DNA from 3 places in the Dechloromonas sp. A34 genome. Region 2 is predicted to be linked to each of the others. Evidence: predicted binding sites of a transcription regulator. Region 2 holds the regulator's gene; each other region holds the start of a gene.
What was found. The regulator FNR, encoded in region 2, switches genes on or off when oxygen is low (the NO sensors DNR and NnrR bind a similar motif). The targets are predictions, from matches to a motif close to TTGANCTAGNTCAA.
Positions count from the first base shown of each region.

Region 1 (7,290 bases), 1.3 Mb from region 2:
GACCGGCGCCGAGGACGAGCATTTCGCACTCGAGGTCGGCACCGCCGGCATGGCTGGCAGCGACCGGGGCGGGTGCTGCAGCCACCGGCGCAGCGGCCGGCGCCGCGGCTTGCGGAGCTGGTGCCGGGGCGCCGGCAGCCGCCCCCGTTTCGACCTTGATCAGCAACGCACCTTCACCGACCTTGGCGCCGAGCGCGACGAGTACTTCCTTGACCACGCCGGCGACCGGCGACGGCACATCCATCGTCGCCTTGTCGGATTCCAGCGTGCAGATCGCGTCATCGACCTTGATGCTGTCGCCGACTTTGACGAAAAGGTCGATGATCGGCACTTCGGCGAAATCGCCGATATCGGGGACTTTGACTTCTACCAGATTGCTCATGGTCATTCCCCTTTACAGCGCGACGCGACGGAAGTCGGCCAGCAGTTGCGCGATATAGACATTGAAGCGGGTCGCCAGGGCGCCGTCGATAACGCGGTGGTCAGCGGTCAGCGACAGCGGCAGGACGAGGCGCGGCACGAAGGCCTTGCCGTCCCAGACCGGCTTCATGGCCGACTTGTTGACGCCGAGGATGGCGACTTCCGGCGCATTGACGATCGGCGCGAAGTAGGTGCCGCCGATGCCGCCCAGGCTGGAGATCGTGAAGCAGGCACCGGACATATCGGCCGGCTTGAGCTTGCCGTCACGCGCCTGCTTGGCCAGATCGCCGGATTCCTGCGCCAGTTCGAAGACCGACTTCTTGTCGACATTCTTGACCACCGGGACGACCAGACCATTCGGCGTGTCGGCCGCGAAACCGATGTTGAAATACTTCTTCAACACCAGATTGTCGCCATCGAGCGAGGAATTGAATTCCGGGAATTTCTGCAGGCCCTTGACGCAGGCCTTCATCAGGAAAGCGAGCATGGTCAGCTTGGCGCCGCCACCCTTTTCGTTTTCCTTGTTGAGCAGGACGCGGAAGGCTTCGATGTCGGTGATGTCGGCGTCTTCGTGATAAGTCACGGCCGGGATCATGACCCAGTTGCGCGACAGGTTCTGGCCGGAAATCTTCTTGATGCGCGACAGCGGCTTGACCTCGATCTCGCCGAACTTGGCGAAATCGACCTTCGGCCAGGGCAGCAGATCGAGCACGCCACCGCCAACGACACCGCCGGCAGCGGCGGCGACCGGGCCGGAAATGGCGCCGGACATCACGCCCTTGACGTACTTGCTGAGGTCTTCCTTGACGATGCGGCCTTTCGGACCGGTCGCCGGCACCTTGGCCAGATCGACGCCGAGTTCGCGAGCAAAGGCGCGGACCGACGGCGAGGCGTGCACCTTGCTGCCGATCGGCAGGGCCGGTGCCAGGGCGGAAGGTGCCGCCGGAGCAGCAGCGGTAGCGGGCACGGCAGCCGGAGCAGCGGCAGGTGCCGATGCCGATGCCGGGGCGGCAGCTTGCGGAGCGGCGGCGGGGCAGCAGCGCCGGCGCCGGTTTCGACCTTGATCAGGACCGTGCCTTCGCCGACCTTGGAGCCGAGCTGGACCAGCACTTCCTTGACCGTACCCGCCACGGTGGACGGGACGTCCATCGTCGCCTTGTCGGATTCGAGGGTAGCAATCGCATCGTCAACCTTGATGCTGTCGCCAACCTTGACGTACAACTCGATGACCGGCACTTCCGAGAAGTCGCCGATATCCGGCACCTTGACCTCGACCACGCCACCGCCGGCGGCGGGGCAGCTGCCGGAGCGGCGGCAACCGGGGCCGGGGCGGGCGCCGCAGCCTGCGGGGCCGGAGCAGCCGCGGCGGCGCCGCTTTCGACCTTGATCAGCACCGTGCCTTCGCCGACCTTGGAACCGAGCTGGACCAGCACTTCCTTGACCACACCGTCCACCGTGGAAGGCACATCCATCGTCGCCTTATCGGATTCGAGGGTGGCGATCGCGTCGTCGACCTTGATGCTGTCGCCGACCTTGACGTACAGCTCGATGACCGGCACTTCGGAGAAATCGCCGATATCGGGGACTTTGACTTCAATGATTTGGCTCATGTTGTCTCTCCCTGATTAAACCGACATCGGGTTGGGTTTGTTCGGGTCAAGGTTGTACTTGACCAGGGCGGCAGCGACCTTCTCGCGACCGATTTCGCCGTTGTCGGCCAGCGCCTTGAGGGCAGCCAGCGTCACCCAGTGACGATCGACCTCGAAATGGTGACGCAGCTTCTCGCGGGTATCGGAACGACCGAAACCATCGGTGCCCAGCGTGACGTACGGTGCCTTGACGAAGGGACGGATCTGCTCGGAGAACAGCTTGATGTAGTCGGTCGAAGCAATGACCGGACCCTTGGCATCCTTGAGCTTTTCTTCGACATGCGACAGCTTCGGCTCTTCCAGCGGGTGCAGCATGTTCCAGCGCTGGACATCGAGACCGTTGCGGGCCAGTTCGTTCATGCTCGGGCAGCCCCAGATGTCGGCCTCGACGCCCCAGTCGCTCTTGAGCAGGTCGGCGGCGGCGATGACTTCGCGGAAGATGGTGCCGGAGCCGAGCAACTGGACGCGCGGGCCAGTGGAATCGGCGCCCTTCTTGAAGGCGTACATCCCCTTGATGATGTCGGCTTCGGCGCCCACCGGCATTTCCGGGTGCTCGTAGTTCTCGTTCATCACGGTGATGTAGTAGAAGACGTCTTCCTGCTCGACGTGCATGCGGCGCATGCCGTCCTGGGCGATGACGGCGACTTCGTACTGGAAAGTCGGGTCGTAAGAGACGCAGTTCGGGATCAGGTTGGAGAGGATCAGGCTGTGACCGTCTTCGTGCTGCAGACCTTCGCCGTTCAGGGTCGTGCGACCGGCGGTGCCGCCGATCAGGAAGCCGCGGGCGCGTTGGTCGCCAGCCGCCCAGCAGAGGTCGAGAACGCGCTGCATGCCGAACATCGAGTAGCAGATGTAGAACGGAATGGTCTGCACGTTATGCACGGAGTACGAGGTGGCGGCAGCGATCCAGTCGCTCATCGCGCCCGATTCGTTGATGCCTTCCTGCAGCACCTGGCCAGTTTTCGACTCCTTGTAGAACATCAGCTGGTCGTGGTCTTCCGGCACATAGTTCTGGCCTTCCTGGTTCCAGATACCGACCGAGCGGAACATGCCTTCCATGCCAAAGGTGCGCGATTCGTCCGGCACGATGGGCACGACGTTCTTGCCGACATTCTTGTCCTTCAACATCATGTTCATGATGCGGACGATGGCCATCGTCGTGGACAACTCGCGGCCTTCGCCGGAGGCCTTCAACAGGGCGGCAAAGGTCTCGAGCGGCGGAATAGCCAGCGGTTCGGCCTTGCGGCGGCGCTGCGGCAGGAAGCCACCGAGGTCCATGCGGCGCTGGCGCATGTACTTGTATTCTTCCGAATCTTCCGGGAAGGTCAGGTAGGGCAGCTCTTCGAGCTTGTCGTCAGGAACCGGCAGGGCGAAACGGTCGCGGAAGCGACCGATCTGCTCGATATCCATTTTCTTCTGCTGGTGGGAGATATTCATCGCCTCGCCGGCCTGGCCCATGCCAAAGCCCTTGATGGTCTTGGCCAGGATCAGGGTCGGAGCGCCCTTGTGGGTGACGGCCGCATTGTAGGCGGCGAAAATCTTGAAGATGTCGTGACCGCCGCGGTTCAGCGCCCAGACTTCGTCGTCGGTCCAGTCGGCAACCAGCTCGCGCAGTTCCGGCGTATTGAAGAAGTTCTCGCGGACATAGGCGCCGTTCTTGGCCTTGAAGGTCTGATATTCGCCGTCGCAGAGTTCCATCATGCGCTTCTTGAGGATGCCCTTCTTGTCGCGCTGGAAAAGTGCATCCCAGTGGGTACCCCAGATCAGCTTGATGACGTTCCAGCCGGCACCGCGGAATTCGGATTCGAGTTCCTGAATGATCTTGCCGTTGCCGCGCACCGGGCCGTCGAGACGCTGCAGGTTGCAGTTGATGACGAAAATCAGGTTGTCCAGCTTTTCACGGCCGGCCATGCCGATGGCGCCGAGCGATTCGACCTCGTCGGTCTCGCCGTCGCCGAGGAAGGCCCAGACCTTGCGCTTTTCTGCCTTGGCGGCATCGATCAGGCCGCGCGAGGCCAGGTACTTCATGAAGCGGGCCTGATAGATGGCCTGGATCGGGCCGAGGCCCATGGAGACGGTCGGGAACTGCCAGAAGTCCGGCATCAGCCAGGGGTGCGGGTAGGAGGAGATGCCCTTGCCGTCGGTTTCCTGGCGGAAGTTGTCCATCTGCTCTTCGGTCAGGCGACCGAGCATGAAGGCGCGGGAATAAACGCCCGGCACCGAGTGGCCCTGGAAGAAGATCAGGTCGCCACCGGACTCGTCATGGATGCTCTTCCAGAAATGCGAAAAACCGACGTCGTAGAGGGCGGCGGCGGAAGCGAAGGAGGCGATGTGGCCGCCGACGTTGGTGTCCTTGTTGGCGCGGACGACCATGGCCATGGCGTTCCAGCGGATATAGGAGTGGATCTTGATTTCCAGGTCCGGGTTGCCCGGGTACTTGGGCTGGCGGTCAGCCGGGATGGTGTTGATGTATTCGGTATTGGCGGAATAGGGGATGTCGATCCCGTCTTCGCGGGCCTGACCAATCAGTTTTTCGATCAGGTAATGGGCGCGTTCGGCGCCTTCCTGGGTGATGACGCCATCGAGGGCATCAGTCCATTCCTTGGTCTCTTGCGGATCTACGTCGTTGGGGTCAGGCAGGGCGTTCGGTTGGTCGGCCATGGTTTGTCTCCTAGGTTGGTTTTCATTCTGTTTTGCCCATGTGAAGCAAAACAACTGTACCGCTTTCCAGGACGCATTTGGTAAATCCGCGCCCCGAGATTTCCCTTACTTCTAGTTTCACATTGCAAAAACAATATTCGCATCGTGCAATATGGGGATATCCCGTAGCCGATAAATTTTTAGCGGGAAAGTGAGACAAAATTTAAAAGCACAGCGACTTGCTCTGTATCAAGTCGGCAAGCAAAAGCCCCTCTATAATCGAAGGTTTTCGCCTTGATCACAGGAGCAACCATGGCAGCAGTGATGCCAGCCCCGGCGGCCAGCCGGCACCTCATGTCCGGCAACGAAGCCGTGGCCCGCGCCGTCTGGGAGTCCGGCGTCAAGGTCGCCGCCGCCTACCCGGGCACGCCGTCGACCGAGATGCAGGAAGTCATCTCGACCTACCCGGACCTCTACGCCGAATGGTCGGTCAATGAGAAGGTTTCGCTGGAAGTCGCCATCGGCGCCGCCTATGCCGGCTCGCGCGCCTTCTGCTGCATGAAGCACGTCGGCATGAACGTTGCCTCCGACGCGCTGATGACCCTAACCCTGACCGGCGTGGTCGGCGGCCTGGTGATCGCCATCGCCGACGACGTCGGTCTCTCCTCCTCGCAGAACGAGCAGGATTCCCGCTACTGGGGCCGTTTCGCGCACGTTCCGGTATTCGAGCCGGCCGACTCGCAGGAAGCCTATGCGATGACCAAGCTCGCCTACGAGCTGTCCGAGCAGTTCCAGGTACCGGTCATCCTGCGCATGACGACCCGAATCAATCATGTGAAGTCGCTGGTCGAAGTCGGCGAGCGCGTCGCCCATACCGGTGCCGGCTTCAAGAAGGAACCCGGCCGCTTCGTGATGGTGCCGGGCAACGCCGGCAAGCGCATTCCGCTGATGTTCCAGCGTGATGCCAACCTGCGTGCCATCGCCGAAAGTTCGCCGCTCAATTTCATCGAAAACGGCAGCGACAAGCGCGTCGGCTTCATCACCTCCGGCCCGGCCTACATGCACGTCAAGGAATCCTTCCCCGACGCGCCAGTGCTCAAGCTCGGCTTCTCCTGCCCGGTGCCGTTCGAAAAGTGCCGCGAACTCGCGGCACTGGTCGATCAGGTCGTCGTCGTCGAGGAAGTCGAGCCGCTGATCGAAACCGAACTCAAGGCCCAGGGCATCCAGGTCATCGGCAAGGAAATCCTGCCCTTGCAGGGCGAACTGTCACCCAACGTGCTGAAACCGGCCATCGCCAAGCTACTCGGCGAGCCGGTGCCGGCCATGACGGCGCGCGCCCCGCTGCCGGTTTTCCCGCGGCCACCAACCATGTGCGTGGCCTGCCCGCACCTCGGCGTCTATTACACGCTGTCCCAGGTCCGCAACCTGAACATATCGGGCGACATCGGCTGCTACACGCTGGGGGCAGGACACCCGTGGAACGCGCTCGACACCTGCGTCTCGATGGGCGCCTCGATGGGCGTCGCGCTGGGCATGGACAAGGGCCGCGGCGAGGCCGACAAGGACAAGCGCATCGTCGCCGTGATCGGCGACTCGACCTTCCTGCACATGGGCATGCAGGGCCTGCTCGACATGGTCTACAACAAGGGCAACGTCACCGTCCTGCTCCTCGACAACCGCGCCGTCGGCATGACCGGCGGCCAGGACAATCCGGGCAACGGCCGCGACATCTACGGCGACGATGCACCGCGCATCGACTTCGCCAAGCTGGTCTCGGCGCTCGGCGTCAAGGAAGAGCGCATCCACACAGTCAATCCCTACGAATTGCCGGTGCTGTTCAAGACCATCCGCGAGGAGGTCAAGGTGCCTGAGGTCTCGGTCATCATCACCGACCAGCCCTGCGTACTGATCAAGGATTACCACAAGCTGAAACCCTTCGAGGTCATCGACGACAAGTGCACCGGCTGCGGCAACTGCATCGACGTCGGCTGCCCGGCCATCCACGTCACCCGCCGTGGCAAGGAGGTCAAGGCCAGCGGCAAGGAAGTCGATCTCGCCTTCGTGCGCATCGAAACCTCGGTGTGTACCGGCTGCGGCCTGTGCGTCCAGCCCTGCGCGCCGAAGGCCATCGTGCACCACGTGCCGACCTCGCCTATCCAGCTGATCAAGGGAGGGGCCTGCGCATGAGTTCGAACACCAACATTCTCGTTGTCGGCATCGGCGGCCAGGGCGTCATGACGGCGACCGAAATCCTCGCCGAAGCCGCCATCGCCATGGGCCACGACGCCAAGAAGACCGAAGTCGCCGGCATGGCCCAGCGCGGCGGCGTGGTTTCGTCGCACCTGCGCTTCGGCCAGCGGGTTCTGTCGCCGCAGATCACGCCGGGCACCGCCGACGTGCTGCTCGGGTTCGAGTCGGCCGAAGCCATGCGCTGGCAGCACATGCTGAAGCCGGGCGGCATCACGCTGATGAATACCGCTAAACTGGTGCCACCAGTCGTCGAACTCGGCCTCTTCGATTACCCGGAAGACCCGCTCGCGGACATCAGGAAATCGGGTAACAAGGTCGTCGCCTTCGACGC
Region 1 covers NZ_CP102486.1:552,514-559,803, reverse strand. The annotation lists gene lpdA (dihydrolipoyl dehydrogenase) at 1-382, opposite strand, end outside; partial or broken gene aceF (dihydrolipoyllysine-residue acetyltransferase) at 395-2,030, opposite strand; gene aceE (pyruvate dehydrogenase (acetyl-transferring), homodimeric type) at 2,046-4,730, opposite strand; gene NQE15_RS02780 (thiamine pyrophosphate-dependent enzyme) at 5,022-6,896, shown strand; gene NQE15_RS02775 (indolepyruvate oxidoreductase subunit beta) at 6,893-7,290, shown strand, end outside.
Region 1: the regulator FNR is predicted to act here: its motif matches at 4,949-4,962, upstream of NQE15_RS02780 (thiamine pyrophosphate-dependent enzyme).

Region 2 (7,290 bases):
CTGTTCGAGCGCGGCTGCCAGGCGCAAGGCATCGTCGCGGCTGGCGGCAAGCGGCACCAGATCGGTCACTTGCGGCTTGCCGCAGGTCAGCGTCCCGGTCTTGTCCAGGGCCAGGACGGTGATCCGTTCGGCCCGTTCGAGCGCCTCGGCATTGCGCACCAGGATGCCGGCCCGCGCCCCCTGCCCGGTACCGACCATGATCGCCGTCGGCGTCGCCAGCCCGAGCGCGCACGGACAAGCGATGACCAGCACGGCCACGGCATTGACCAGCGCTTCGGCAAATAGGCCGGAATACCACCACCAGCCGGCAAAAGTGACGAGGGCAATGGCGCAAACCACCGGCACGAAAATCGCCGAAATCCGGTCGGCCAGCCGCTGCACCGGTGCCTTGGAGCCCTGGGCCTCGCCGACCAGCCGGATGATGCCGGCAAGCAGCGTATGTTCGCCGACCCCGGTCGCCGTACAGCGCAACGCTCCCTGGCCGTTGGTGGTGGCGGCGAAGACCGGGTCGCCGGCTGCCTTGCCAACTGGCATGCTTTCGCCGGTCAACATCGCCTCGTTGATGTTCGAAGCGCCGTCGATGACTTCGCCATCGACCGGCACGCTCTCGCCCGGCCGGACCAGGAAGATGTCGCCCGGCATCAGCGCCTCGACCGGCATTTCGATCCATTGCCCGTCGCGCTCGACGCGCGCAGTTTTGGGCTGCAGGCGGATCAGCGATTCGATCGCTTCTGAAGTCCGCGCCTTGGCCCGTGCTTCGAGCAGCTTGCCGAGCAGTACCAGGGTGATGACCGCCGCCCCGCCCTCGAAATAGACATACTGGTCGAGGCCGAACACCGTGACCACGGTCGAAAAGCCCCAGGCCATGCTAGTACCCAGCGCCACCAGCACGTCCATGTTGGCACCGCCGCCGCGCAGCGCCTTGAAGGCGCCATCGTAGAAGCGCCAGCCGATCCAGAACTGGACCGGTGTCGCCAAGGCCAACTGCAGCCAGCGCGGCAGTTCGTTGTGCTGGCCATGCTCGCCGAACATGAACAGCATCTGGCCAACCAGCGGCAGGCTGAGCGCCACGGCAATCCAGAAACGGCGCGACTCCTGGCGGTAGGCAATCAGCTTCTCGGCTTTTTCGCGTTCGCGCGTCCCACTATCGACCCGTTCCGCCGAAAAGCCGGCCTTGGCTACCGCCGCGATCACCGCCGCCTCATCTGCCGTACCGACCAGGCGGATCCGGGCGCGTTCAGCCGCCAGATTGACGTTGGCCTGCATGCCCGGCTGCCGGTTGAGCACCTTTTCCAGGCGCGCCGAGCAGGCCGCGCAGGTCATGCCGCCGATTGCAAACTCGACGACCCGGCTGGCTTCGGCTTCGCTCACTTGACCAGCAGCACCGGGCAGCTGGCGAGATGGAGCACGCGACTGGCCACCGAGCCCATGACCAGCCCGGCCACCCCGCTCCGCCCATGGCTACCCATGACGATCAGGTCGCACTTGAGTTCGCCGGCGATCTTGGCAATGACCTCGGCCGGCTGACCGACATGGATGTGCGTTGTGTGAAAGTGGCCGGAGGCATCGAGCCGGGCTTGCGCCGCGCTCAACTGCTCCTGGCCTTCTTCAAGGTAGTACGCCTGCAGCGTTTCCTTGCCGATGTGTGCTTGCACGCGGCCGATCGGGATCGGCGCATGAACGTGCAGCAGGTGAATCTCCGGCACCTCGCGAAACCAGGCGCTATGGGCAATCAGATGATCGACGGCGCGCAGGGCGCAGTCTGAACCATCGACCGGCAATAAAATCTTCATCGTCTCTCCCGTCCTAAATCCAGCCGAGCAGGCGCATCAATCCGAACAGGCCATAAAGACCGAAACCGAGCACCAGCAGGCCGGAAAACATGCGCACCGCGGGACGGCGCACGAATTCGTTCAACCTGGCAAACAAGATGCCCGCCAACAAAAGATTTGGCAAGGTGCCCAAACCAAAGGCCAGCATCATCAGCGCACCGCGCCGGAGGATCCGGCGGTCAGCGAACTGGCCAGCGCACTGTATACCAGCCCGCAGGGCAGCCAACCCCACAGCAGGCCGAGCGGAAATGCCTGAACCACCGTCCGCACCGGCAGGAAGCGTTTGGTCAGCGGCTGGATCACGCGCCACAGATGCTGCCCGGCTCGCTCGGTAAAGGCCAGCGTACGCGTCATGCCGAGCAGGTAAAGCCCAAGCGCGACGAGCATCAGGTTGGCGAGAAAAAAGAGGATCAGGCGGACCGGAACCTGGCCTTCGAGGCCCATGCTGGCCGCGCCGAGTGCTCCGGCAATCGCCCCGGCTACGCCGTAGGAAAGGATGCGGCCGCTGTTGTAGGAGAGCAGCATGGACCAGCGTGCCGGCGCGCCGAGCGACAAGGCACCGACGATGCCGCCGCACATGCCGACGCAGTGGGTGCCACCAAGCAAACCAACGAGAAAGAGGGCGAGAAAGCCGGAGTCAGGCACAGGGGGGAAAGAAAGGGCGGCAGGGAGGGCGGGATTTTAACCCCAGCCTCTCACCCACCCTCCCCGTCAAATTACCTTCGAGTAACGCGTGCGCTGACGATCGGCCCGCAGATAGCGGTCGAAAACCATGGAGATGATACGCACCAGCATGCGTCCCGGTGGCAGGACCGTGATCCATTCCGGCTCGATCTTGAGCAGGCCGGCACGCTCCATTTCCTTCATGTCTTCCAACTCGGCCGCAAAATATTGATGGAAATCAATCAGATGGGAACTCTCGATACTTTCGATGGAAAGCTCGAAATGGCACATCAGGGCCTGGATGATCGAACGCCGCAGGATGTCGTCGGCAGTCAGCTCGATGCCGCGGAAGACCGGCAGCATCTGGGCGTCCAGCCGGTCGTAGTATTCGTCTAGCGTCTTGACGTTCTGGCTGTAAGTCGGCCCGACCTTGCTGATCGACGAAATGCCGAAGGACAGCATGTCGCAGTCGGCGTAGGTCGAATAGCCCTGGAAATTGCGGTGCAGGCGGCCCTGACGCTGGGCAACGGCCAGTTCGTCATCGGGCTTGGCAAAGTGATCCATGCCGATGAAGACGTAACCGGCTTCGGTCAGTTTCTTGATGGCCAGCGCCAGAATCTGCAACTTGGTATCGGCCGACGGCAGATCGGGTTCGGCGATCCGGCGCTGCGGCTTGAACAAGCTGGGCATATGCGCGTAGTTGTAGATCGACAGGCGTTCCGGGTCCATCGCCAGCACGCGTTCCAGCGTGCGGTTGAAGCCCATCACCGACTGGTGCGGCAGGCCGTAGATCAGATCGACCGAAATCGACTTGAACCCGTTGGCCCGCGCCGCCTTGACCACGTTGTAGGTTTCTTCCTCGCTCTGCACGCGGTTGACCGCAACCTGGACGCGCTCGTCGAAATCCTGGACCCCGATGCTCATCCGGTTGAAGCCGAGTTCGCCGAGCAGGGCGACCGTTTCGTAATCAACCTTGCGCGGATCAACTTCGATCGAGTACTCGCCGCCGTCGAGCAATTTGAAGTGCTTCCTCGTCTCGCCCATCAACAAGCGCATCTCGTCGTGCGACAGGAAGGTCGGCGTGCCGCCGCCCCAATGCAGCTGAATCACCTCATGTTCGCCATCCCTGCCTTCGAGGCTGGCGCTCTGCAAATCGAGCTCTTTTGCCAGGTATTTCAAGTACTTGGCGCTGCGTCCGTGATCCTTGGTGATGATCTTGTTACAGGCACAGTAATAGCAGATGGTGTTACAGAAGGGGATGTGGAAGTATAATGACAGAGGTCGACTGATGCCGCCGATATTGCGTTTGCCCAGCCAGAGCTTGGCAGCGTCCGAGTCGAAAGCTTCGACAAAGCGGTCAGCCGTCGGATATGACGTGTAGCGTGGGCCGTTCACATCGAAGCGGCGAATGATCTGTGGATCGAAGACGAGGTTTTCAGTTGCGAAATTCATTGGACATGCCGCCAGAAGGTGGATGGATTATGTTCGGTAGGCGCGATTTTGTGGTTGACATGGATCAAGCGAACTCAGGTTGCCAATGCCTCAAATAACCCCGCTGAATCAAGATATCACGCTGTCCGTAATCAAGACAGCCTGTTCAAATTGTAACCTGCGCGAACTCTGCTTGCCCTTCGGGCTGACACTGGAAGAACTGGAGCGTCTCGACGATCTGGTTTCCACCCGTCGCCGCATAAAGCGCGGCGATCACCTGTACCGGGCCGGCGAGCCGTTCGATGCCATCTACGCGATTCGCAGCGGTTTCTTCAAGACCGACGTGCTGCTCGAAGACGGCCGCGATCAGGTAACCGGATTCCAGATGGCCGGCGAACTGCTTGGCCTCGACGGCATCAGCACCGAGCACCACACTTGTAACGCGATCGCCCTCGAAGACAGCGAAATCTGCTCGATTCCCTTCTCCCGTCTGGAAAGTCTGTCGCGCGAGATCCACAATCTGCAGCATCATTTCCACAAGGTGATGAGCCGCGAGATCGTTCGTGACCACGGCGTGATGATGCTGCTCGGCACGATGCGCGCCGAGGAGCGGCTCGCTGCCTTCCTGCTGAATTTGTCGCAGCGCTTCACGGCGCGCGGCTTTTCGCATGCCGAGTTCTACCTGCGCATGACGCGCGAGGAAATTGGCAGTTATCTCGGCCTCAAGCTGGAAACCGTGTCGCGCGCCTTCTCGAAATTCCAGGAAGAAGGCTACATCGCCGTCCAGCAAAAGCACATCCGGATCCTGAATGTGAATGGGCTTAAAGCCCTGATGAATCACCGCGCCTGAGCGGTCGATTCCTTACCAGCGCAGGCGCGCCAGTTCGGCGCTGCGCGCAACCAGCCGCCGCAGCAGATTTTCCGCCTTGATTCGCCCCGCCGTGCCCTGCCCCGGCGTGCGATAGGCCAGCACCACCCGGCCCGGCTCGGCTACCGTCGTAAAGACGCTGATCGCCAGCGGGCACAGGGCAATCTGCGCCGCCTCCTCTTCCAGCAACTGCCAGGCCAACGCCGCGCTGCAAAACTGGACGATTTCGGCATTGGCAAAAGGGCTCGCCGCCCGCGCCAGATCGCCGGCCGTGCGGGCCAGCATGCCATTGAAGGGAATGACCGCGCTGACCACCAGCCCCTCGGCCTCGATGGCCTCGACGAGCGCCTCGCGGGTCGACTGGTAATCACTGCCGACCACCACCTGACTGACCACATCCTCGGCGGCAAAGACGCCGGGAATCAGACAGAAGGCCAGCGCCGCAAGCAGCCAGCGCAGCAGTTCAAGAAAAAAGGGGCTCCGAGGAGCCCCCTGAACAGATGCGAGGAAAACATCTGACGCTTGGAAATACAGAATGAATCAGAAGAAGATGATGCCGCCAGCGGAAATCGTCCGGTTCTTGAAATCGACATTGGTATCAGCCGCATTGGTGATCTTCTCATCATTGAATTCGCCGACCAGCGTGATGTATTTGTTCAGCGAATGATAGACCCCCAGCGTGTAAGCCTGGTTCTTGATACTGTTCAGCGGGCTGGCACCGGTCAGTGCAAAACCGTTCTTGTCCTTGTTTTCGCCGAAGTTCAGACCGACCTTGGTGGCGCCGAACTTATAGGTGCCTTGCAGAAAATAACCATCGGAATCGGTCTTGTTGCCGGCCCCGTTGCTGCCACCGAAGAATTGGGCACCAACTGTGGACAAACCGAGGCCGCTACCGGTGAAAGCGTAGGCCACCGCCTCGAAGTTGCCGAAGCCGGCCTTGGCGCCAAGTTCGAAGCCGTTGGCAGTGTAGGACTGGGTAGCACAGGGGCTGACCGAGCAACTCGTGCTCTGGCTGACAGCGCCGGTCCAAACCTTCACATTGGTGGACTGCCCCTTCCAGTCGTAGGTGGCAACACCCTGGAAGCCCGGAGCCTTGGTTTCGTCACCGGCAAAGCGGCTCGGCTGGAAGATGCCGACCGATGCCTGGAAGCCGCCCAGGGTCGGGGTCGAGTAGGTGATCTGCGGCTGGAAGCCGGTGTACATGTAGCCGTGGCCGATCATGCCGAAAGTGGTGTTGTACGGGATGCCGGCGTTGCTGGTGCCACCGACGCCGATCAGGGTCATGTCGGAGAGGATGACATCGCGGCCGAACAGACCGATGTCGCGGCCGAACTTCAGGGTACCCCAGCTGTTGTTGCCGAACTGGAAGTAGACGTTGCGCGTATCGATCTGGCTGAACGGGCTACCCTGGCCGGTGCCGCCGGCGGCGGCGTTGTTCGACAGACCAATGACTTCGGAATTGCTGTTGATGCCCGGCGCGAAGCTGAAGTGCGCCTTGATGTCCTGGCCATTGGCCTGGGTGGTGGCGACGAAATTGATCCAGCCCGGCAGCAGACCATTGGTCAGCGCACTGTTGTTGGTGGTCGTCGAGGCGCCGGTCGCCCGATTGGTGCTCTTGGATTCACGATTGACGTAGAAGCCGTTGATGGTGCCGTTGATGTCGAGCGTAACATCGTTCTGGGTAAAACTGACGGCATGGCTGGCGGTGCTGCCCAGAGCGAGCAAAGCGAGAACCAAAGGACGGACGGACGAGAAATTCTGCATGAAATGTCTCCAGATATTTTGTGAGTAACCCCTGCCAGCCAGGTAGCACCCCGGCCGGCTTCCCCCGCTGTCACCGCTGGGGCGACATGGATGCCTATGGTTTGCGAAGCGCGTGCCAGCCACCTGCCAATTTCGGAAATTTGCTTGAAAACCCAATAGCGGCCGGGCTTTCCGGGAGATTGACCAAGCCCCCGTACGAGCCGCCATTGCTCGCCAAGTCGTTCATTTTCTGGACAATTGCTGCGCCGCTGAGCCAAAACACAACAGCAAAAAACGAACAGTCGACGAAAAAAAGCCCGGCGAACCGGGCTTTCGGATAGTACGAAAGGAAGGTCTCAGAAGGCGTACTTCGCGCTGATCCCGGCCAGCCAGTTGCGTCCCGGGGCCGATTCGTAGAAGCGGCCGTTGCCGTCGCCGACGATCACCGAACCGACATACTGGCGGTCGAAGACATTGTCGAGACGGGCGAAGCCGCGCAGCGTCAGTGCTCCGAAACTGCGTTCGATGCCGGTGCGTAAATTGGCAATGGCGTAGAACGGTGCCGCCCGCTGGGTGTTGGTATCCTCGACCTGGACGTTGCTGCGGGCGATGGTCTCGACCGCAGCATGGAAGCCGGTCGCCGGGTGCCGCCAGGCCAGCTCGCCGAACAGCGTATGTGCGGCGATGCCGGGCAGGCGCTTGCCGGCATCGACCGTCGTCGCCCCGCTGGCGAACGCCTCGTCATAGCGCGCA
Region 2 covers NZ_CP102486.1:1,857,767-1,865,056, reverse strand. The annotation lists gene NQE15_RS09375 (heavy metal translocating P-type ATPase) at 1-1,323, opposite strand, end outside; gene NQE15_RS09370 (universal stress protein) at 1,368-1,793, opposite strand; partial or broken gene NQE15_RS09365 (sulfite exporter TauE/SafE family protein) at 1,807-2,477, opposite strand; gene hemN (oxygen-independent coproporphyrinogen III oxidase) at 2,544-3,947, opposite strand; gene fnr (fumarate/nitrate reduction transcriptional regulator Fnr) at 4,033-4,776, shown strand; gene NQE15_RS09350 (DUF302 domain-containing protein) at 4,789-5,190, opposite strand; gene NQE15_RS09345 (porin) at 5,335-6,558, opposite strand; gene NQE15_RS09340 (TonB-dependent receptor family protein) at 6,894-7,290, opposite strand, start outside.

Region 3 (7,290 bases), 490 kb from region 2:
CCGACTTGGACCCAAAATGTTACCACAGACCGCCATTTTTATTGCGCGCCAAAATTCATAATTATGGCCGCGACTCGACGACCAGAATGGCCTTGCGCAGCAGTGGCAAAAGCATGGCAGCGGCCAGGACGATTCCAGCCACCGCGGCCAGCCAGAAACCGGCCACGCCGAGCGGAGGCTGCCAGCGGTAGCACAGCCAGGCACCGCCCAACAGCCCGACGCCCCAGAAGCAGATCGTCTGGACCAGCATTGGGACAAAAGTTACCCGGTAGGCCCGCAAAGCATGTCCGGCGACCGTCTGCAACGCATCGAAAAACTGGTAGATCGCCACGTAGGCAATCAGGCCCAGGGCAATCGCCCGTACCGACGGATCGTTCGTGTAGGCCGCGATCAACGGTTCGGCCGCCAACCAGAGGAAACTGCCGGCCAGCGTGGACAGCCCGGCAGCCAGTAACAGCCCGGCCCGGATTGCGGCGCGGGCGCGCGGCCAATCTCTTCCGCCGACCGCCTGCCCGACCGTAGCCATGGTGGCGATGGCCAGCGACAAGGGCAGCATGTAAGCCAACGCCGAAATATTGGCGACGATGCGGTGCCCCGCCACCACTGTCGCCCCCAGTTCCGCGACGAACAGACTGACCAGCGTAAATGAGGTGATTTCCACCAGATTGGACAGCCCCATCGGTACCCCAAGACGCAATAGTTCTCGCCAACCGGCCCAGCACGGCCGTTGCCACTTTCTGAATGGCCGATATCGTTGTCCGAGCGGCCCCAGGCGAGATAGGCCGCCCCACTCAAACAGGCCAGCCAACCGATCAGGATATTGGAGAGCGCACACCCGGCGACACCGAGCGGTTCGCCCGACCAGCCTTGCAAGGTCAGCCCCCAGGCCAGCAGCGCATGCAGGGCGAGGCCGCCCAGACCGATAGCCATCAGCACCCGCGGCTTGCCCAGAGCATTGCAAAAAGCATAGAACGTGCGATAGCACAGCGCGGCCGGCAAGCTCCAGGCGAGCATGGCCAGATACTGGCGAACCTTGGCCTCCACCGCCACATCCATTTCCGCCATTCCCAGCACCGCCCCGGATGGGTCAGAAACAGCACGCCTGGCAGGCTCAACAGCAGGGCCAGCCAGAAACCTTGTTGCAGAACGCCAGCCACCTCGCCCTCGCGCTTCGCACCATGCAAATGCGCTACCACCGGCGCCACAGCCTGCAAAATCCCGACCAGCGCGAAGACGACCGAAACATGGATGCCGCCGCCGATCGCCACCGCAGCCAGATCGACAGGGCTGACATGGCCGAGCACAGCGGTATCGACCACCATCATGCCGATGGAGGCCAGTTGGGCGATCAGGATGGGGAAGGCGTGGGCAAGCAGCCCACGGGCAGCGGCAAGGAGCATGAGAGGAGATTGTCGCACGCACGCCGGCCTCGGCCGCCCGGGCAAATACGGGCCACCTTGATCTGGCTCAAGCAGCCGCCCGGTATGCCGGACGAAAATCCCGGCTTCAGGAGGGAGTCAATAATGAAAATAGGCTTACACGCCATCGAAAACGCCAGCCGCGAGGAAATCGTCGCCCTACAGACCGCACGTCTAAAATGGACGCTGTCGCATGTCTATAACAATGTGCCACATTACCGCGCCAAGTTCGATGCCGCCGGGATCCATCCGGAGGATTTCCGAACACTGGCCGACCTCGCCCGCTTCCCCTTCACCACCAAGCAGGACCTGCGCGACAACTACCCTTACGGCATGTTCGCCGTGCCGCGTGAAGAGGTGGTGCGCATCCATGCATCGAGTGGCACGACCGGCAAACCGACCGTGGTCGGCTATACGCAGAAGGACATCGGCACCTGGGCCGAGCTGATTGCCCGCTCGATCTACGCCTCCGGCGGCCGCAAGGGCGACATCGTCCATGTCGCTTATGGCTACGGCCTATTCACCGGCGGTCTGGGCGCCCACTACGGCGCCGAGAAACTGGGCTGCACGGTGATCCCGATGTCCGGCGGGCAGACCGAAAAGCAGGTCCAGCTGATCTGCGATTTCAAACCGAACATCATCATGGTGACGCCGTCCTACATGCTGAACATCGCCGACGAGTTCCGCCGTCAGGGCATCGACCCGCGGAGCACGGCATTGCGCATCGGCATCCACGGCGCCGAGCCGTGGACCGACGCCATGCGCGGCGAGATCGAGGCCGCTTTTGGCATCGATGCCATCGATATCTACGGGCTGTCAGAAGTCATCGGTCCGGGCGTCGCCAACGAATGCGCCGAAAGCAAGGATGGCCCGGTGATCTGGGAAGACCACTTTTACCCGGAAATCATCGACCCACTGACCGGCGAGGTGCTGCCCGAAGGCAGCCAGGGCGAACTGGTGTTCACCTCGCTGACCAAGGAAGCGATGCCGGTCATCCGCTATCGCACCCGCGACCTGACCCGCCTGCTACAGCCGACCTCACGTTCGATGCGGCGGATCGGCAAGATCACCGGCCGCTCGGACGACATGCTGATCATCCGCGGCGTCAATGTCTTCCCGTCGCAGATCGAGGAACTGATCCTCAAGCAACCCAAGCTGTCGCCGCATTACGTACTGGAAATTTCGCGCGACGGCCACCTGGATTCGATGAAGGTCAATGTCGAGCTGAAGCGGGAGTTCGAATTTGCCAGCACGGCCGAGAAGGAATTCGTGGCGCACGATCTGCAGCACCACATCAAGTCCTACATCGGAATTTCGGCCCGCATCGACATTGTCGAACTCGGCGGCATCGAGCGCTCGATCGGCAAGGCGAAACGCGTTATTGACAAACGCCCGAAGTAAATCTCAGACGATCCGGGCGCGCAGCGTACCGACGCCGTCGACACCAGCCTCCAGCCGGTCGCCCGGCACGATCGGCCCGACCCCGGCCGGCGTGCCGGTATAGATCAGATCGCCGGCTTCCAGACGCACCGAGGTCGACAAGTTGGCGATGATGTCGGCCACTTTCCACATCATGTCCGACAAGTCGCCGTCCTGACGCAGCTCGCCATTGACCGACAGCCAGATACGGCCCTGACCCGGATGCCCGGCCAGAGCCGCAGGCCTGATCTCCCCGGCCACGGCCGACTGATCGAAACCCTTGCCCATATCCCAGGGATGGCCCTTTTCCTTGGCCTTGCCCTGAATGTCGCGCCGGGTCAGATCGAGGCCGACGGCATAGCCAAAAATCAGTTTATGGGCAGCCTCGGCTGCAACATTCACCCCCCCCGCTCCTAGCGCGACGACCATTTCGACCTCGTGATGCAGGTTCTTGGTGATCGGTGGATAGGCGATGCTGAGTTCGCCACTCCCACTGACCAAGGCGTCACCGGGCTTCATAAAGAAAAATGGTGGCTCGAGTCCGGCTGCCTGGTCGGAAGCGCCCATCTCGCGGGCGTGTTCGGCATAGTTGCGGCCAACGCAAAAGATCCGCCGTACGGGAAAACGCTGATCGCTCCCGGCAATCGGCAACGAAGGAATGGGATGTGGCAAAAATGCATATTTCATGGATTGTCTCGAGCTGGTTTGACCAAGGTCAGAAGTGTGCAATATTTCACCCTGACAGTGTCAGCACGATGTTACTGTTTCGCCAGACATAAAAAAAAGCGCGCCACGAGGGAACCCCAATGAATACAAAGCTGTTTCGACTCAACGCCTTGGGCCTGGCCCTGGTTTCCAGCTACGCCGGGGCGGTCGGATTTGGTGAAATAGTCCTGCACTCCCGGGTCGGCGAAGCCCTAAGAGCCGAAGTTCCGCTCCTCGCCGGCGCCGGCGAATCCATCGATACCGCCTGCTTTTCACTAGCCCCGCTGCCGGGTTCCGAACTTCCCGCCGTCAGCAATGCCCGTATCCGACTGGTTCGCAACGGTACGGCGTACCGCCTGCTCATTTCAGGCACCCGCCCGGTTGCCGAACCTATCTTCGTTATCGGATTGCGCGCCAACTGCGGCGTTGATCTCCAACGCGACTATGTCTTGATGCCTGCAGCGCCGGTGATGCTGGCTTCGGCCGATGGCGAGGCGCCCCCGCCAATTACCAGCACGGCCAGCCGGAAATCTGTCAATTTCCGCGAATGGCAAGCCCACGACGGCGACACCCTGGCAGGAATTGCAGAATCGCAGGCGCCGGAGGGCGGCAGCGAGCAACGCCGCCTGTTGTTGGCGATGAAGCGTGCCAACCCAGCGATTTCCGCCGACGAGCCACTCACCGAAGGAACGCTGGTCCGGATACCGTATTTGCGGCAACGCACCGCCGTCGAGCGAAGCGCCCCACCCAGCAGTAGCGCCCCGCAACCGCTGCGCGCGCAGAGAGAGCAAGCCCCCCCCCTCCGGCCTAAAAAAGCTCCGAAGACAGAGGCCGCTCCCAACCAGACAAAAAAAGGTGGCGACCGCCTTGTCCTCGGCAAGCCGCCGGAGGATTTGCAACCGGGCGAAAAGGCGGTTCCACCTCGCGCAAGCCTGAACGAGATGGAAGAGCGCATGCTCAAGCTGGAAACGACGCTGCAGGTGCTAAATCAGGAAATTGACAAACTGAACAGCGCCCTGGCGCTGACCACCGAAGCGCTGGCCATCCAGAACAAGATCCAGGCCGCGCAATCGGCCCCGCCGGTGCCTGATGCCATGCCAGCCGTCAAGGCCGGTGTCACCGCGCCACCGCCGGTTGATCGCTCAAGCCAAAACAACTGGCTTGAATTGTTGTTCAGCGCCCTCGCGGGGGGTGGCATTGCGGCAGGCATGGCCCACCTGCTGAGTCGCCACCGTCAACGCCGGAGCGATGATGAACTCCCACTCGCGGTCTCCGGCTACCGTCCCGAAGTCGTGGTCAGGCCGCCCGCCTCCAGCGTCTTCGAATCACCAGCGACTAGTACCAGTCAGCCAACCGAAACATTGCCCGCCCCAACGGCAACCACCGTGGATATTCCGCTCGAAGCCGAAACGGTCGACGTCAATTACAACGAAGGTGGCACCGCGCTTGAGCTTGCCGAAATCATGCTTTCCTTCGGCCGGGTACGGGGCGCTGCCGAAACCCTGGCCCAGCATATCGAAGAGAACTCACCGGAAAATATTCAGCCGTGGAGCATGCTGCTCGATCTCTATCGCCGGGGTGACATGCCTAGCGAATTCGAAACGCTGGCCGGCCGAATGCGTGAAAAATTCAATGTCCATGTTCCCTCTTGGGCAGAGTCGAATTCGCCAGTCTCCGGCCTCAAGTCGCTGGAGGACTATGCCCATATTGTCTGGCGAGCATCCAACAGCTGGGGCACCCAGGAATGTCTGAACTACCTCTATGAACTCGTTCACGACAACCGTGCCGGCCAGCGCAGCGGCTTTCCGCTGGAAGTGGTCGAGGAAATTGCCCTTCTGATGCGCATCCTCGAAGAGGCTTACGGACTAAAGCGCCCGAACTAGTGTCAGCCTTTGCCTTTGTGGTTTTAGACCGGGTTGTCGACATCGACAAACTCGCATTCCAGCCCGAAACGGGCGGCCAGATGCGCGGCCAGCGCCTCTACCCCGCCACGTTCCGTCGCATGATGGCCGGCAGCGATATAGGCCACGCCGCTTTCGCGAGCCAAATGTACCGTCTGCTCGGATATTTCTCCTGACAGGTAGGCATCGACCCCGAGCGCTATGGCCTGCTCGAAATAGCCCTGCGCCCCACCCGAGCACCAGGCAATACGGCGAATCGGCTGGCTGGGCCGGCCAATCACCAGCGGCTCCCGACCAAGGGCACACGCCACCTTGCTGCCCAGAACGCCCAGGTCCAGTGACTTGGTCAGCGTTCCGAACCAGGCGATATCCTGTTCCCCAAACCGACCTTCCGACTGGCATCCGAGGCGACTGGCGAGTTGCGCATTGTTGCCCAGTTCGGAGTGGGCGTCCAAAGGCAAGTGATAGGCGATCAGATTGATATCGTTGGCGATCAGCGTCCGCAGACGCTGCCGACGAATCCCGGTCACCCTCCCATCCTCCCCTTTCCAGAAGTAACCGTGGTGAACCAGAATGGCATCGGCACCGCGGGTTACCGCGGCGTCGAGCAAGTCCTGACTGGCCGTGACCCCGGCCACGATGCGCCGCACTTCGCTACGTCCTTCCACTTGCAGGCCGTTTGGGCAATAATCCCTGAACCTTCCGGATTCAAGCAATCCGTCCAGATAGCTCACCAACTCTTCGCGTTTCATCGATACGGTCTTTCATGCACAGGTTGTGGCTGATTTTTGCACAAACGGTTACCGTTGCGGTGGCGATTCTGTTCGTCGTGATGACCTTGAAACCGGACTGGCTGCCCCATCAACGCACCGAGCTGGCGCTACAGGAAGCCCCGGCAAGCTCCGACGATGGCAACCGCCCCCGGCCGCCTCCTATCGCGAGGCAGCCCGGGCCGCACTACCCTCGGTGGTGCACATCTACACCACGCAACAAATCAAGCAGCAGCGTCATCCGCTGTTCGACGACCCGATTTTCCGCCACTTCTTCGGCGAACGTCCAGAGGGCCGGGCACCACAAAACTCCGGCCTCGGTTCCGGCGTCATCGTCAGCGCCAATGGCTACATCCTAACCAATTACCATGTAGTCGAAGCCGCCGACGACATTCAGGTCTCGCTCAACGACGGTAAGACCTACAAGGCACGGGTCATCGGTAGCGACCCCGAATCGGACCTTGCCGTACTCCAGATCAAGGCCGACAAACTGCCCACCGTCACCTTCGGACAAACCGAGGGCCTGCGGGTCGGCGACATCGTGCTGGCCATCGGCAACCCCTTCGGCGTCGGCCAGACGGTCACTATGGGCATTGTCTCGGCACTAGGCCGCTCGCATCTGGGCATCAATACCTTCGAGAACTTCATCCAGACCGACGCGGCTATCAATCCGGGTAACTCCGGCGGCGCGCTGGTCGATGTCGACGGCCACCTGGTCGGGATCAACACCGCCATCTATTCCCGCACCGGCGGTAATCACGGTATCGGTTTTGCCATCCCGGCCTCCAGTGCTCGCAGCATCATGGAGCAGATCATCCAGAACGGTGCCGTCACCCGCGGCTGGATCGGCGTCGAAGCGCAGGAAATCACCGCCGAGTTGGCCGAGTCATTTGGCCTACCCGACACCGAAGGCGCCCTGATTGCCGGCGTCATGCGCGGCAGTCCTGCTGACACAGCCGGTATCCGCCCGGGCGATGTGCTGCTGACGGTGGGCGGCAAGACAGTACGCGACCCGCAAGTCATGCTCGACCTGATCGCCGCCCTGAAACCGGATGAAAAAGCCGGCTTCCGTCTGCG
Region 3 covers NZ_CP102486.1:1,365,835-1,373,124, reverse strand. The annotation lists gene NQE15_RS06930 (MATE family efflux transporter) at 62-679, opposite strand; gene NQE15_RS06925 (MATE family efflux transporter) at 930-1,400, opposite strand; gene paaK (phenylacetate--CoA ligase PaaK) at 1,524-2,819, shown strand; gene NQE15_RS06915 (fumarylacetoacetate hydrolase family protein) at 2,823-3,524, opposite strand; gene NQE15_RS06910 (FimV family protein) at 3,644-5,425, shown strand; gene NQE15_RS06905 (Nif3-like dinuclear metal center hexameric protein) at 5,449-6,195, opposite strand; partial or broken gene NQE15_RS06900 (Do family serine endopeptidase) at 6,210-7,290, shown strand, end outside.
Region 3: the regulator FNR is predicted to act here: its motif matches at 3,543-3,556, upstream of NQE15_RS06910 (FimV family protein).